DNA from 3 places in the Duganella sp. GW821-FHT07F09 genome. Region 1 is predicted to be linked to each of the others. Evidence: predicted binding sites of a transcription regulator. Region 1 holds the regulator's gene; each other region holds the start of a gene.
What was found. The regulator sigma-54, encoded in region 1, starts transcription at its own class of promoters, with help from an activator protein. The targets are predictions, from matches to a motif close to TGGCANGNAANCTGCTTT.

Region 1 (4,610 bases):
GTCAAGCAGATCAAGACCTTCACCGGCAACGTCGTGCTGACCCGCGGCACTTTGCTGATGAAGTCGCCGAAGGCGGTCGTCACCGAAGACCCGGAAGGCTACTCCTTCGTGGTGTTGACGGCCGGCGGTGGTACCCAGGCGACGTTCCGCCAAAAGCTCGACGGCGCCGGCGACCAGTGGGTCGAGGGCCGCGCCGACCGCATCGAGTACGACAGCAAGACCGAGCTGGTCAAGCTGTTCTCGAAGGCGCAGATCAAGAAGCTGGAAGGCAGCAAAACCGCCAGCCAGGTCGACGGCGAGTTCATCTCGTATGACAGCCGGCGCGAATTCTTCGCCGTGAAGAACACCCCGACCGGCGAAAGCAAGCCGGGCGCCGGCCGCAGCACGATGGTGATCCAGCCGTCGGTCAAGCAGGCGCCCGCGCCCGCACCGGCGACCAACCCAGCGGCGGGGAAATAAGCATGGAGCCAACATGCGGTAGCACCCTGATCGTGCGCGGCCTGCAAAAGACCTACGGCAAGCGCCAGGTCGTGCATGACGTGTCGCTGCAGGTCGAATGCGGCGAAGTGGTCGGCCTTCTCGGCCCCAACGGCGCCGGCAAGACCACCTCGTTCTACATGATCGTCGGCCTGGTGCCGTCGGACGCCGGCACCATCGACATCAGCGGCGTCGACATCTCCTCGCTGCCGATCCACCGCCGCGCCTCGCTCGGCCTGTCCTACCTGCCACAGGAGGCTTCGGTGTTCCGCAAGCTGACCGTGGAAGAGAATATCCGCGCCGTCCTCGAAATCCAGAAAGTGGACGGCAAGCCTTTATCCAAGGCTGCCATTGATGAACGGCTCAATACCCTGCTGGCCGATCTGCAAATCGAAAAGCTGCGCGAAAACCAGGCGCTGTCGCTGTCCGGCGGCGAACGCCGCCGCGTGGAGATCGCCCGCGCGCTGGCCACCAACCCGCGCTTCGTGCTGCTCGACGAACCTTTCGCCGGGGTCGACCCGATTGCCGTCATTGAGATCCAGCGCATCGTGCGCTTCCTCAAGGAACGCAATATCGGCGTCCTCATTACCGATCACAATGTGCGCGAGACGCTGGGCATCTGCGACCGCGCATATATCATCAACCAGGGCTCGGTGCTGGCTTCGGGCCGGCCGGACGACATCATCGCCGACGAGTCGGTGCGCCGCGTGTACCTGGGTGAACACTTCAGAATGTAATCGCGCCCCATGAAACAGTCATTGCAACTGCGCACGTCGCAGCACCTCGCGCTGACACCCCAGCTGCAGCAGTCGATCCGTCTGCTGCAGCTGTCCACGCTGGAGCTGCACCAGGAGCTCGAGCAACTGCTCACCGATAACCCTTTGCTCGAGCGCCTGGACGACCCGCTCGACCGTTCGCTGCGGCTGCTGTCCGACGGCGCCATCAGCCAGCAGGCGCCGTCCGGCGAGGCCCCGTCCGAAGGCCCGCCGAACCAGCAGGACGCGCCGGCGCCCGCCGACGCCGACAACTACGACGGCCCGGCCGCCGATACCGAAAGCACCAGCAGCGAGGCCGATGTCGACTGGAGCGACGCCGGCCGCAGCAAGGCTCCCGACGACGAGGACGCGCGTCCGCAACTGGAGGCCAACCACTGCACCCTGCGCGAGCACCTGATGGAGCAGATGCGCGTGACGGTGCTGGAGATGCGCGACCGCGCGCTGGTCGAGCTGATCATCGACGCGCTCGACGAGAACGGCTACCTGGAGGAGCCGCTGGAGGAGATCCACGCGCGCCTGCCGGAGGAACTGGAAGTCGACATCGACGAACTGCGCACCGCCTTGTCGATGCTGCAAAGCTTCGACCCGATGGGCGTGGGCGCGCGCAACGCCTCCGAATGCCTGGCGCTGCAGATCAAGCGCCTGCCCGGCATCGCGCTGGTGACGCGGCGCATGGCGCTGACCATCGTCGAAAACCATTTGACGTGGTTCGCCCAGCGCGACTTCAACAAGCTGAAAAAAGCGCTGGTGTGCGACGACGAGGACCTGCGCGAGGCGCAGGCCGTCATCCGTCTGTGCAATCCGCATCCGGGGTCGGCGTTCGCCTCGGACGTGTCGGACTACGTGGTGCCGGACGTGATCGTCAAGAAGTCGCGCAGCGGCTGGCAGGTCAGCCTCAACAACGACGTCATGCCGCGCCTGCGGGTCAACGCCATGTACGCCAACCTGCTCAAGCAGGGCAAAGGCGAGGGCCAGATGGGCGCCCAGCTGCAGGAGGCCAAGTGGCTGATCAAGAATATGCGCCAGCGCTTCGACACCATCCTGCGCGTGGCGCAAGCGATAGTAGAAAGACAAAAGAACTTTTTCTCGCACGGCGCCGTTGCCATGCGGCCCCTTGTGCTTCGCGAAATTGCTGATACACTGGGTTTACACGAGAGCACTATTTCTCGGGTGACGACTCAAAAGTACATGCTGACGCCGCACGGCATGTTTGAGTTGAAATATTTCTTTGGTAGCCATGTCGCCACCGAAGCGGGCGGTGAAGCAAGTTCGACGGCGATACGGGCACTCATCGTGCAATTGACAGGAGCTGAAGACCCTAAAAATCCTTTATCCGACAGTAAGATTGCGGACATGCTGGGGGAACAAGGCATGGTGATTGCGCGACGCACTGTTGCCAAATATCGCGAAGCGTTGAAAATCCCTCCCGTCAGTCTCCGCAAGTCTTTGTAGTTACTTGGTCACTGTGCGCCCGGCCGCAATGGGCGCGGCACTGACCGTAAGCGACATTTATCTTTAGGAGCGTGTATGAATCTGACCATCAGTGGACATCATCTCGAAGTGACCGCGGCCATCCGCGAATACGTACAGAACAAACTGGAACGTGTCACTCGTCACTTCGATCAAGTTATTGATATTGCTGTCATTCTGACTGTAGATAACCTTAAAGAGAAATCCAAACGCCAGAAGGCTGAAATCAATCTGCGTCTGTCGGGTAAAACCGTGTACGTGGAAAGCCTGTCGCAAGACCTGTACGCCGCGATCGACACCCTGGTCGACAAGCTTGACCGGCAGGTCATGAAATACAAATCCAAAGTTCAGCAGCACGGCCACGATGCGATCAAGCATCTCCCGGATAGCTACGAACCCGCTGCCGCCGCCCTATAACAACGGCCTCCGGCACCATCCAACAAAGGGCGCAAGGGCGCCCTTTTTTGTGTCCGCTTGTTGTGTCCGCTTTTGTCCCCTTTCGATTCGATGAAAATAATTTATCCCGTTTAGGTGGCGGTAGAATGGGGTTTTTCATCACGGGTTGCGACATCATGAGCGAATTGGTCCACACCAGCATCGTCAACGGCACCGGCTTCATCACGCTGGACCGGCCCAAGGCGTTGAACTCGCTGTCGCTGAAGATGCTGCGCGCGATCACGGCGGCGCTGCTGGCGTGGCGCGACGACTCCGCCGTCGCCGCCGTCGTCATCCGCTCCAGCAGCGAGAAGGCCTTCTGCGCCGGCGGCGATATCCGTTTCTTCTACGAGGCCGGGCGCGCCACGCCGCAGGCCGGCAGCGCGTTGCTCGAGGATTTCTTCACCGAGGAGTATGCGCTCAACCACCTGGTGCACGGCTATCCGAAGCCGTACGTCGCGCTGATGGACGGCGTGGTCATGGGCGGCGGCATGGGCATCGCGCAGAGCGGACCGGACAGCCGGGTGCGCATCGTCACCGGGCGCACGAAGATGGCGATGCCGGAGGTGAACATCGGCCTGTTCCCGGATGTGGGCGGCAGCTATTTCCTGTCGCGCGCGCCGGGCGGGCTGGGGCGCTATCTGGGCGTGACCGGCGTGACGATAGGCGCGGCCGACGCGCTGTATGCCGGCCTGGCCGATCACTATGTGCCGGTGGACGCGCTGGAGCCGCTGTACGCGATACTGGAATCGACCCCGGGCGCGGAACTGGTCGAGGCGATCGCGGCCTTCGCGGAGCCGTTCAAGGGCGCCGCCGGGGCGGGCAGGCTGGAGGCGCGGCGCGGCGATATCGACCGCCACTTCGGCGCCGGATCGGTGCCGGCCATCGTCGCCTCGCTGGAGGCGGACGGCGGCGAGTTCGCGCGCGCCACGGTGGCGATGATGGCGACCCGTTCGCCGTTGATGATGTGCGTCACGCACGAGTTGATCGAGCGCGGCGCGGGGCTGGACATGGCCGCTTGCCTGCGCATGGAGCGCGCGCTGGTGCGGCGCGCGTTCGAGAATGGCGGGGTGATCGAGGGCGTGCGCGCGCTGGTCATCGACAAGGATGGCGCGCCGGCATGGCAGCCGCCGTCGCTGGAGCGGGTGAGCGGGGAGATGGTGCGCGGCTTGTTCGAGCCGGTGTGGCCGGATTATGCGCACCCGCTGCGCCATCTGGCCTAGCGCCCCGCCGGTGTCCCCACCGCGCGCCGCGCGTCGCCGGCCATGTCGGCGCGGGCCGCCATGGAAGCGCGGCCGCCGAAATCACCTGGCATGGCTGACGATCGCGGCGGGAATGTCGTCCAAGGACAAAACACGATCGACCACGCCCAGTTTTACCGCCTCCTTGGGCATCCCGTAGACCACGCAACTGGCCTCGTCCTGGGCCAGCGTTGTTGCGCCCGCATCATGC
Region 2 (4,610 bases), on a different contig from region 1:
CAGCGCGGCCTTCTTCTCTTCGAAGATCTTGCCCGCGTCGGCCGGAACCACGGCGTTCAGCTTCGACATCTTGACCATGCCTTCTTTCAGGCCGCCGCGATAGTCGCCGGTTTTCCAGGTGCCGGCGAGGACCGCCTTGGCGGCGTCGATGTAGTAGCCGGACCAGTCGTTGGTGGCGGCGGTCAGGTGGGCCTTCGGCGCGAAGCGCGACATGTCCGAGTCCCAGCCGAAGGCATATACGCCTTTTTCCTGCGCGACCTGCAAGGTGGCCGGCGAGTCGGTGTTCTGCGCCATGACGTCGGCGCCTTGCGCCACCAGGGTTTCCGCCGCCTGGCGTTCCTTGGCCGGGTCGTACCACGAGTTCACCCAAATCACCTTGGTCTTGATGCCGGGGTTGACGCTTTGCGCGCCCAGGGTGAAGGCGTTGATGTTGCGGATCACTTCAGGGACCGGGAAGGAGGCGATGAAGCCCAAGGTCTTGGACTTGGTCATTTTGCCGGCCAGGATGCCGTTCAGGTACGCGCCCTCGTACAGGCGCGATTCGTAGGTGCCCAGGTTCTTGCCGCTTTTGAAGCCGGTGGCGTGCAGGAACACCACGCCGGGGGCCGACTTGGCCACCTTCTCGGTCGGGTTCATGTAGCCGAACGAGGTGGTGAAAATCAGCTTGTTCCCTTCGGCGACGAGCTTGCGGATCACGCGTTCGGCGTCGGCGCCCTCCGGCACGTTTTCCACGTAGGTGGATTTGACTTTGCCGGCCAGCGCCTTTTCCATCGCCAGGCGGCCCTGGTCGTGGGCGTAGGTCCAGCCGGCGTCGCCGACCGGGCCGACGTAGACAAAGCCGATCTTCAGCGGTTCGGCCGCCAGCGCGGGCAGGGCGGCGGCGCCGAGGGAGGCGGCCAGCGTGGCCAGCGCGATCATTGTGCGACGATTCATCATGCGGTTCCTTTAGCGGTATCGAGATTGGATTGAGAGTGGACTAGAAATGGTATTCCGCGCGGACCATCGGCGTTCTGGCCGTGGCGCCCGGGTTGTTCTTGTCCGAGTTGCCGAATTTGTTTTTCCAGTACTGGTATTCGACGCCGATCTTGAAGGTGTTCTTCGGCGCGCTGACGACGGCGCTGGCGTCGTACATGATCTGCATGTCGATGTTGGTTTCGCGCGCGGTGTCGCCGCCGAATTCGTCCTTGCCTTTCTTGTCGATGAAATTGGCGAAACCCTCGAACGACAGCGGAATGCCGATGTTGAACGGGATGCCCCATGCGGCGGTGAGCATGGCGTGGGTGTCGTAGCGGTAGCGCGGCGTGGCGACGTTGGTGTAGGTGTTGAACGGCGCGTTGCTCTCCCATAGCGCGAGCAGGCTGATGTCGAGGAAGCCCGGTACGTCCATCATCAGGGTGGGCCCGGCGACGACCATGCGCTTCTTGGAGTTGTAGCCGGCGTCGGTTTTGCTGTTGTAGTCGAAGCCGAGGGTGGCGCCGACGCCGCGCACCGGACCGAAGGCCCAATTGCTTCCCGTGACCTTGCCCAGGTCGAGCGTGTGGCGGTACACGGCGTACGCTTCGTGCGCGCCGCTGGCCGCTCCCGCCGACGATGGGTCGTCGTGGGACGACATCAGGAAGTCGACGTTGATGAAGTTCTTGCCGTATTTGTAGCCCGAGACGTGGCTGAAGTTGACGATGTTCTTGGTGATGTCCGTGTCGTTGAACGGCTCGGCGAACCTGGTGCCGTAGCGGTAGCCGAGGTAGGTATCGCTCCAGTCGGCGGCTTGGGCGGCGCCGGCGCAGCCGGCGAGAACCACTAGTACTGCGGCGGTACGGGTTACGAGTTGAGACATCATGCGAACTCCAGTCAGTGGGTGAAGAGGCGGTATGAACGAACTATTTTTGTATCCAATCCCGCTTGAGGATTGGATTCAATCTCGTTCTCTTTTCTAGCAATTTGCGGGCCAGACGGGGCCAGATGTTTTTTGCATGCGCCTTAAAAACCTGAGAGGACTTCGGCCAGGTTGACCTTTTTGTGGGTGGTGTCGAGGCGCAGGCGCGCTTCGATTTCCAGCAGGTGGTGCTCGATCAGGTGCGTCGCCTCGGCGACTTTTCCCTGCTCGATCAGGGTCGCCAGATCCTGGTGTTCGTGGTTGCCGCACATCGGCGCGCCGGGCTTTTCGTAGAGCGCGATGATCAGCGAACAGCGCGATACCAGTTCCGCCATGAAGCGCAGCAGCACGTGGTTGCCTGCCAGTTCGGCCAGCAGGATGTGGAACTCGCCGCCCAGCCGTATCCAGCCGGCGCGGTCGCCCGTGCGGCGCGCCTGGTCCTCCGCTTCGAGCGCGGCGCGTATCTGCCGCAGCGACGCCGGCGTGGCGTTGCGTATCACCAGCGGCATGATCTCGCGCTCGATGGCGCGGCGCGCGGCGAAGATGTCGCGCGCCTCCTCCGGCGTGGGCGAGGCGATGACGGCGCCGCGATTGGGGCGCAGCTCGATGATGTGGTCGTGCGCCAGCCGTTGCAGCGCCTTGCGCACGGTGGTGCGGCTGACCTGATAGAGCTCGCAGAAATCGGCTTCGCCCAGATGGGTGCCGGGTGGCAGGCGGTGGCTCATGACGGCGTTGACGACGGCGCGGTAGATGCGCATGTCGACGCCGGTGGTGCCGCGCTTGAGCGGCATGTCTTTGCCCGTTGCCTGGGCGGCCGGTTCGGCCTTGCCTGCGCTGGTGCGTTTGCCTTGTGGGCGTGCGGAACTGGTGGATGACATCTATTGAATCTCCGTTGGATACACACGCCTGTATAAGCAGGAAGTGTGCTCACGCCGGCGGGCGCTTTGTGTACAACCCGGAGGATGCGGCGCACGTTTTTGGTGATGTTTTCGTCATCTTTAGTGCGCAGTGCTGTCCAGATGGGCGCGCCGCCCGGGATCGCGCGTGGCATGTTCGTGGCATGCTAATTGCGTCTGGTGGCGTAACTACTTTGTATACGATAAGGACAGCGGATGAAGGAAGCACCCCGTCTGCAGATGCTCGGCATCTCGAAGATCTACCCGTCCGTGGTCGCCAACGCGGATGTCGACCTGACCGTGATGCCTGGCGAGATCCATGCGGTGCTGGGCGAGAACGGCGCCGGCAAAAGTACGCTGATGAAGATCATCTACGGCGTGACGAAGCCCGATGACGGCCAGGTGATATGGGAGGGACGCCAGGTCCATATCAATTCCCCGCACGACGCGCGCAAACTGGGCATCGGCATGGTGTTCCAGCACTTCGCGGTGTTCGAGACGCTGACGGTGGCCGAGAACATCGCGCTGGCGCTGGACGAGAAGGTGGCGCCGGCCGAACTGGCGCCGCGCATCCGGGCCGTTTCGGAACAATACGGCCTGCCGCTCGATCCGCAGCGGCTGGTGCACAGCATGTCGGTGGGCGAGCGGCAGCGGGTGGAGATCGTGCGCTGCCTGCTGCAGTCGCCACGGCTGCTGATCATGGACGAGCCGACCTCGGTGCTCACGCCCGACGCGGTGCTCAAATTGTTCGAATCGCTGCGACGCCTGGCCTCCGAAGGGGTGAGCATCCTGTATATCAGCCACAAGCTCGACGAAATCCAGTCGCTGTGCGACAAGGCGACGGTGTTGCGCGCCGGGCGCGTCTCCGGCACCGCCAACCCGAAACAGGAAAGCGCGCGCTCGCTGGCCGAGTTGATGATCGGGCGCGAGCTGCCGGTGTGCGTCAACACGCCGCGCGCGCCGGGCGAGATGATGCTCTCCCTCGAGGGCCTGACGGTCGACAGCGAAGATCCCTTCGGCACGCGGCTCAAGGACATCAACCTGGAACTGCGCGGCGGCGAGATCGTCGGCATCGCCGGCATCTCCGGCAACGGCCAGCAGGAGTTGTTGAAGGCCATATCCGGCGAGCGGCCGCTGCGCGGTGGCGCCGGCCGCATCCGCCTTGGGACGCTGGACGTGGGCGCGCTCGACGCGGCGCGCCGCCGCCAACTGGGTCTGGGTTTCGTGCCGGAGGAGCGGCTGGGACGCGGCGCCGCGCCGGAGCTGTCGCTGGCCGACAACGCGCTGCTGACCGGCTATCTGCCGGCCGCCAGGACCGGCATGGTCAGGAACGGCCTGATACAGCGTGGCGCGGTGCGCGACTTCGCGCGCAAGGTGATTGCCCGCTTCAACGTCAAGTGCGGCGGCGAGGGTTCGGCCGCCTCCAGCCTTTCGGGCGGCAATCTGCAAAAGTTCATCGTCGGCCGCGAGATCGCGCTGGGCCCCAGGGTGATGGTGTTCGCGCAGCCGACATGGGGCGTGGACGTCGGCGCCGCCATGCTGATACGCCAGGCCATCCTCGACATGCGCGACCAGGGCGCGGCGGTACTGGTCCTGTCCGAGGAGCTCGACGAATTATTCATGCTGAGCGACCGCATCGCGGTGCTGGCCGACGGCCGCCTGTCGCGCGCCGTGCGGGCCGCCGGCACCAGCATCAACCAGATCGGCGTGTGGATGAGCGGCGATTTCGACTACCAGGGAGCGGACCATGTCCAGGCTTGAACGACGCCCGGAACCTTCGCGCCGCATGATGCTGGCGTCGCCGCTGATCGCGGCGGCGGCCATGCTGCTGACCGGCTCCG
Region 3 (4,610 bases), on a different contig from region 1:
GCCGGTCAGCAGGTCGCCATCGCGCAGCACGGTGCCGCGCACGGTGAAGACGGCGACGTCCTCGCCGGTGTCCAGCGTGGCGCGCAGGCGGCATTTCTCGCGCAGTTCGTAAGGCAGCACCAACTGCGCGGCGATGTTGGCCGCCGCGTGGTCGGCCGGTGCAAGTTTGGTATGAAGTGTCAGCATAAGTATTTAAAACAGGAAGTAACGCTGCGCCATCGGCAGCACGGAGGCCGCTTCACAGACCAGCAGCTCGCCATCGGCGCGCACTTCATAGGTTTCGGGATCGACTTCCATCTTCGGCGTGGCGCCGTTGTGGATCATGTGGTGTTTGCGCAGCGCGCGCATGTCCTTGGCGACGATGAGGGTTTTATTCAGTTTGAGCTTGTCGCCGATGCCGTCGTCGAACGCCGCCTGCGAGACGAAGGTGAACGACTTTTTCAGCCCGCCGCCGAAAGCGCCGAACATCATCCTGTAGTGCACCGGCTGCGGCGTCGGGATCGACGCGTTCGGGTCGCCCATCTGCGCGGCGGCGATCATGCCGCCCTTGAGTATCGTCGACGGTTTGACGCCGAAGAAGGCCGGCTTCCACAGCACCAGGTCGGCGATCTTGCCCACTTCCACCGAACCCACCGCGTGCGCGATGCCGTGCGTGATGGCCGGATTGATGGTGTACTTGGCGACGTAGCGCTTGACGCGGAAGTTGTCGTTGCGCGAGGAATCCGGCGCCAGCGGTCCGCGCTGCACCTTCATCTTGTGCGCCGTCTGCCAGGTGCGCATGACGACTTCACCGACGCGGCCCATGGCCTGCGAGTCGGACGACATCATCGAAATGGCGCCGATGTCGTGCAGGATGTCCTCGGCGGCGATGGTCTCGCGGCGGATGCGCGACTCGGCGAAGGCCACGTCCTCGGCGATCGCCGCGTCCAGATGGTGGCAGACCATCAGCATGTCCAGGTGCTCGTCGAGCGTGTTGACGGTGAACGGGCGGGTTGGATTGGTCGACGACGGCAACACGTTGCCCTCGCCGACGGCGGCGATGATGTCCGGCGCGTGGCCGCCGCCCGCACCTTCGGTGTGGAAGGTGTGGATGGTGCGGTCCTTGAAAGCGGCCAGCGTGTCGGCCAGATAGCCGCCTTCGTTGAGCGTGTCGCTGTGGATCGCCACCTGGATATCCATCTTGTCGGCCACGCTCAGGCAGTTGTCGATGGCGGCCGGCGTGCTGCCCCAGTCCTCGTGCAGTTTGAGGCCGATGGCGCCGGCGCGCACCTGCTCTTCCAGCGGCTCCGGCAGGCTGACGTTGCCCTTGCCGAGGAAGCCCAGATTCATCGGAAAGGCGTCTGCCGCGCCCAGCATCGAATGCAGGTGCCACGGTCCCGGCGTGCAGGTGGTGGCGGACGTGCCGGCCGACGGCCCGGTGCCGCCGCCTATCATCGTTGTCACGCCGCTCATCAAGGCTTCCTCGATCTGCTGCGGGCAGATGAAGTGGATGTGGGTGTCGACGCCGCCGGCGGTGACGATCTTGCCCTCTCCGGCGATGATCTCGGTGGCGCCGGCGATGATCATCGTCACGCCAGGCTGGATGTCCGGGTTGCCGGCCTTGCCGATGGCGGCGATCATGCCGTCTTTCAGGCCGATGTCCGCCTTGACGATGCCCCAGTGGTCGATGATGATCGCGTTGGTGATAACGGTGTCCATCACCATCGGGTCGGAGCGCACGCGCTGCGACTGGCCCATGCCGTCGCGGATCACTTTGCCGCCGCCAAATTTGACTTCCTCGCCGTAGATGGCGTAATCGTGCTCGATTTCGATAAACAGTTCGGTGTCTGCCAGACGGACGCGGTCCCCTTTGGTGGGACCGAACATTTCCGAGTAGGCGCGGCGCGAGATTGTAGCCATGTTAGCCTTTTATTATTAGCTTTTCGGTGGATTGGTATCCAGCTTGCCCATCACTTTTCCATTGAAGCCGTAGACCTTCTGGTCCCCGCCCAGCTTCACCAGTTCGACGGTGCGCTGCTGTCCCGGCTCGAAGCGCACGGCGGTGCCGGCGGCGATGTTCAGGCGCCGGCCATAGGCCTTCCAGCGCTCGAACTTGAGCTCCGTGTTCACCTCGAAGAAGTGGAAGTGCGAGCCGACCTGCACCGGCCGGTCGCCCTGGTTGGTCACCACCACGCTCTCGGTTTCGCGGCCCTCATTGAGGCCGATCTCGCCCTCCGTGAGCAGATATTCACCGGGTATCATAGTGAGCTCCTTAAAAAAGGTGTCATGTGGTGGTTCGGGTTGGAACGTAAATGGGTATTCATGATGCGGTTCAAGGTATCGGGTTGTGCACGGTGACCAGCTTGCTGCCGTCGGGGAAAGTGGCTTCCACCTGGATGTCCGGGATCATCTCCGGTATCCCTTCCATGACCTGGTCGCGCGTCAGTATTTGGGTGCCGTCGGCCATCAGCTGGGCCACCGATTTTCCGTCGCGCGCGCCCTCCATGATGGCGCAGGTGATCAACGCGATCGCCTCCGGATAGTTCAATTTCAGGCCGCGCGCGAGGCGGCGCTCGGCGACGATGCCGGCTGTGAAGATCAGCAGTTTGTCTTTTTCTCTTGGGGTCAGATCCATGTTCGGGGTTCCAGTATCAGGTTTGCCAGATGCGCGGCGTGACGGCCTCGCGCTCCAGCAGATGCGGGCGCACGCGGCGCCACACGGTGAGCATGAGGCGGCGCGCGGTTTCGCTGTCGTCGCCCAGATGGCGCGCCACCAGCACGCCCTTGGTGTGGGTGATGCCGAAGGCGTGGTCGCCGTCGGCGGCGATATCGGCGCGGATGTGGGACAACGACTCGGCCAGCACGGCGGCCGGCAGCGCTTTGCCGGCGGCGATCAGGGTGGCGCAGACGGTGTGGCCATTCAGCGCCAGCGGGCTGCCGAGGCGACCGCCGACCATCGCGCCCTGCTCCCACCAGATCAATTTACCGTCGCGGCGGATGCTGCTGCGCTGCGTGACGGTGCCGGTGTTGAACACTTCGCCGGAGCCACGACGGCCCATGCACAGGATCTCGCAGCCGATGAAGGTGGCGCCGGCGGCCAGTTCCACGTGCTGCTCGAGCACCACGTTAGCGGTATCAAAAAAGATGGTTTCCTGCGGCAGCCATTCGAGTGCGGCGCCTTCGTTCAGGTGCAGGTGCACGGCCTGGCGGGAGACTTTGCCATTGGCCTTGTACCATTTGGCGGCGCCGGGCGTGGTGATGAAGGCATGGGCGCGGTCGCCGACGCCGATATCGATCGCCAGCTGGTCGCCGCCAACCACGCCGCCCGGCGGATGAACCACGATGGCGTGGCACACCTTGCCGTCTTCCGGGTACAGCGCCTTCTGCACGCGCAGCGGGCCGTAGTGGATGTTATTGAACAGCCGTGTGGTGCCGGCGTCGTCCGCGAATCCGAGCGTGAGACTGGCCTGCCAGGCGGCGTGGACGGCGCTGGCGGCGAGGTCGGACGGTGCGGTGCAATCAGGCATGAGTTGGTGGTTCTATAAATAATGTCTGTACTATGCAAGCCGTGTGCCAGCAGAATGCGATGCACGGCCTGGGACAGCCGGATTTAACGCACCAATTTTGCGCAAATGCACCATTGCGGTGCAAACAACCACATGGTCACGTAGGGCGGATTAGGCGGAACGCCGTAATCGGCCATTTATGAGCCGTCGAAGCGCCTGCATGGCCGATTACGCTTCGCTAATCCGCCCTACGTGGATCAACTATTGATTCAGCCGCAAGTATGCTTTGCCCTGTCAGGTCTTTGTGCGCAACGCTTCCGCCGCCATACTGGATGCATCCAAATTCAACAGGAGCACGACATGAAGGTATTCGTCACAGGCGCGGCGGGATTTATCGGCGGTTCGATCGCGGCGGGACTGGTCAAGGCCGGCCATCAAGTTATCGGGCTGGTTCGCCAACCGGAGCAAATCGAGGAGCTCAAAAAAATCGGCGTGACCGGCGTGGTCGGCAAGCTCGACGACCGCGAACTGCTGATCGCGCAGGCGCGGTCGGCGGACGCCGTCATCAACGCGGCCAGCAGTGACAACCGCACGGCGGTGGAAGCCATCATCGAGGGTCTTTCCGGCTCGGGCAAGGTGTTCCTGCACACCAGCGGTTCGAGCATCGTCGGCGACGCCTCCGGTGGTTTGGGCACCGATAAGGTGTATTACGAGGACCGGTTGCCGGAACCGACGGCGGACAAGGCGGCCCGCGTGGCCATCGACAACCTGGTGCAGGCCGCTGCCGGCAAGGGTGTGCGTTCGGCGGTGCTATGCAATACGCTGATCTACGGCCACGGCGCGCTGCCGCGCGACAGCGTGCAGTTGCCTCGCCTGCTCAAGCAGGCGCGCAAGAGCGGCATCGTGCGCCATGTGGGGCCGGGGCTGAACATTTGGTCCAATGTGCATATCGACGATGTGGTTGACCTGTATCTGCTGGCATTGGAGAAGACCGAGGCCGGCGCGTTTTATTTCGTCGAAAGCGGCGAGGCGTCGTTCCGCGATATGACGGCGGCGATGGCACGCGCGCTCGGCCTGGGCGAGGCGCAGGATTGGCCGCTGGAGCAGGCCAGGGAGGAATGGGGT

Region 2: the regulator sigma-54 is predicted to act here: its motif matches at 1,931-1,948, upstream of AC07P1_RS06385 (outer envelope protein).
Region 3: the regulator sigma-54 is predicted to act here: its motif matches at 3,538-3,555, upstream of AC07P1_RS21985 (urease accessory protein UreD).

Annotation. Positions count from the first base shown of each region.
Region 1 covers NZ_JBWKQJ010000016.1:90,012-94,621, forward strand. Annotated here, with positions in the region: gene lptA (lipopolysaccharide transport periplasmic protein LptA) at 1-459, shown strand, start outside; gene lptB (LPS export ABC transporter ATP-binding protein) at 462-1,214, shown strand; gene AC07P1_RS30475 (RNA polymerase factor sigma-54) at 1,224-2,705, shown strand; gene hpf (ribosome hibernation-promoting factor, HPF/YfiA family) at 2,781-3,140, shown strand; gene AC07P1_RS30485 (enoyl-CoA hydratase/isomerase family protein) at 3,296-4,381, shown strand; gene AC07P1_RS30490 (protein-glutamate methylesterase/protein-glutamine glutaminase) at 4,463-4,610, opposite strand, start outside.
Region 2 covers NZ_JBWKQJ010000002.1:294,965-299,574, reverse strand. Annotated here, with positions in the region: gene AC07P1_RS06390 (BMP family ABC transporter substrate-binding protein) at 1-936, opposite strand, end outside; gene AC07P1_RS06385 (outer envelope protein) at 977-1,834, opposite strand; gene AC07P1_RS06380 (GntR family transcriptional regulator) at 1,978-2,751, opposite strand; gene AC07P1_RS06375 (ABC transporter ATP-binding protein) at 2,986-4,530, shown strand; gene AC07P1_RS06370 (ABC transporter permease) at 4,517-4,610, shown strand, end outside.
Region 3 covers NZ_JBWKQJ010000008.1:269,774-274,383, forward strand. Annotated here, with positions in the region: gene ureE (urease accessory protein UreE) at 1-186, opposite strand, end outside; gene ureC (urease subunit alpha) at 193-1,899, opposite strand; gene AC07P1_RS21975 (urease subunit beta) at 1,915-2,241, opposite strand; gene AC07P1_RS21980 (urease subunit gamma) at 2,312-2,614, opposite strand; gene AC07P1_RS21985 (urease accessory protein UreD) at 2,631-3,506, opposite strand; gene AC07P1_RS21990 (NAD-dependent epimerase/dehydratase family protein) at 3,846-4,610, shown strand, end outside.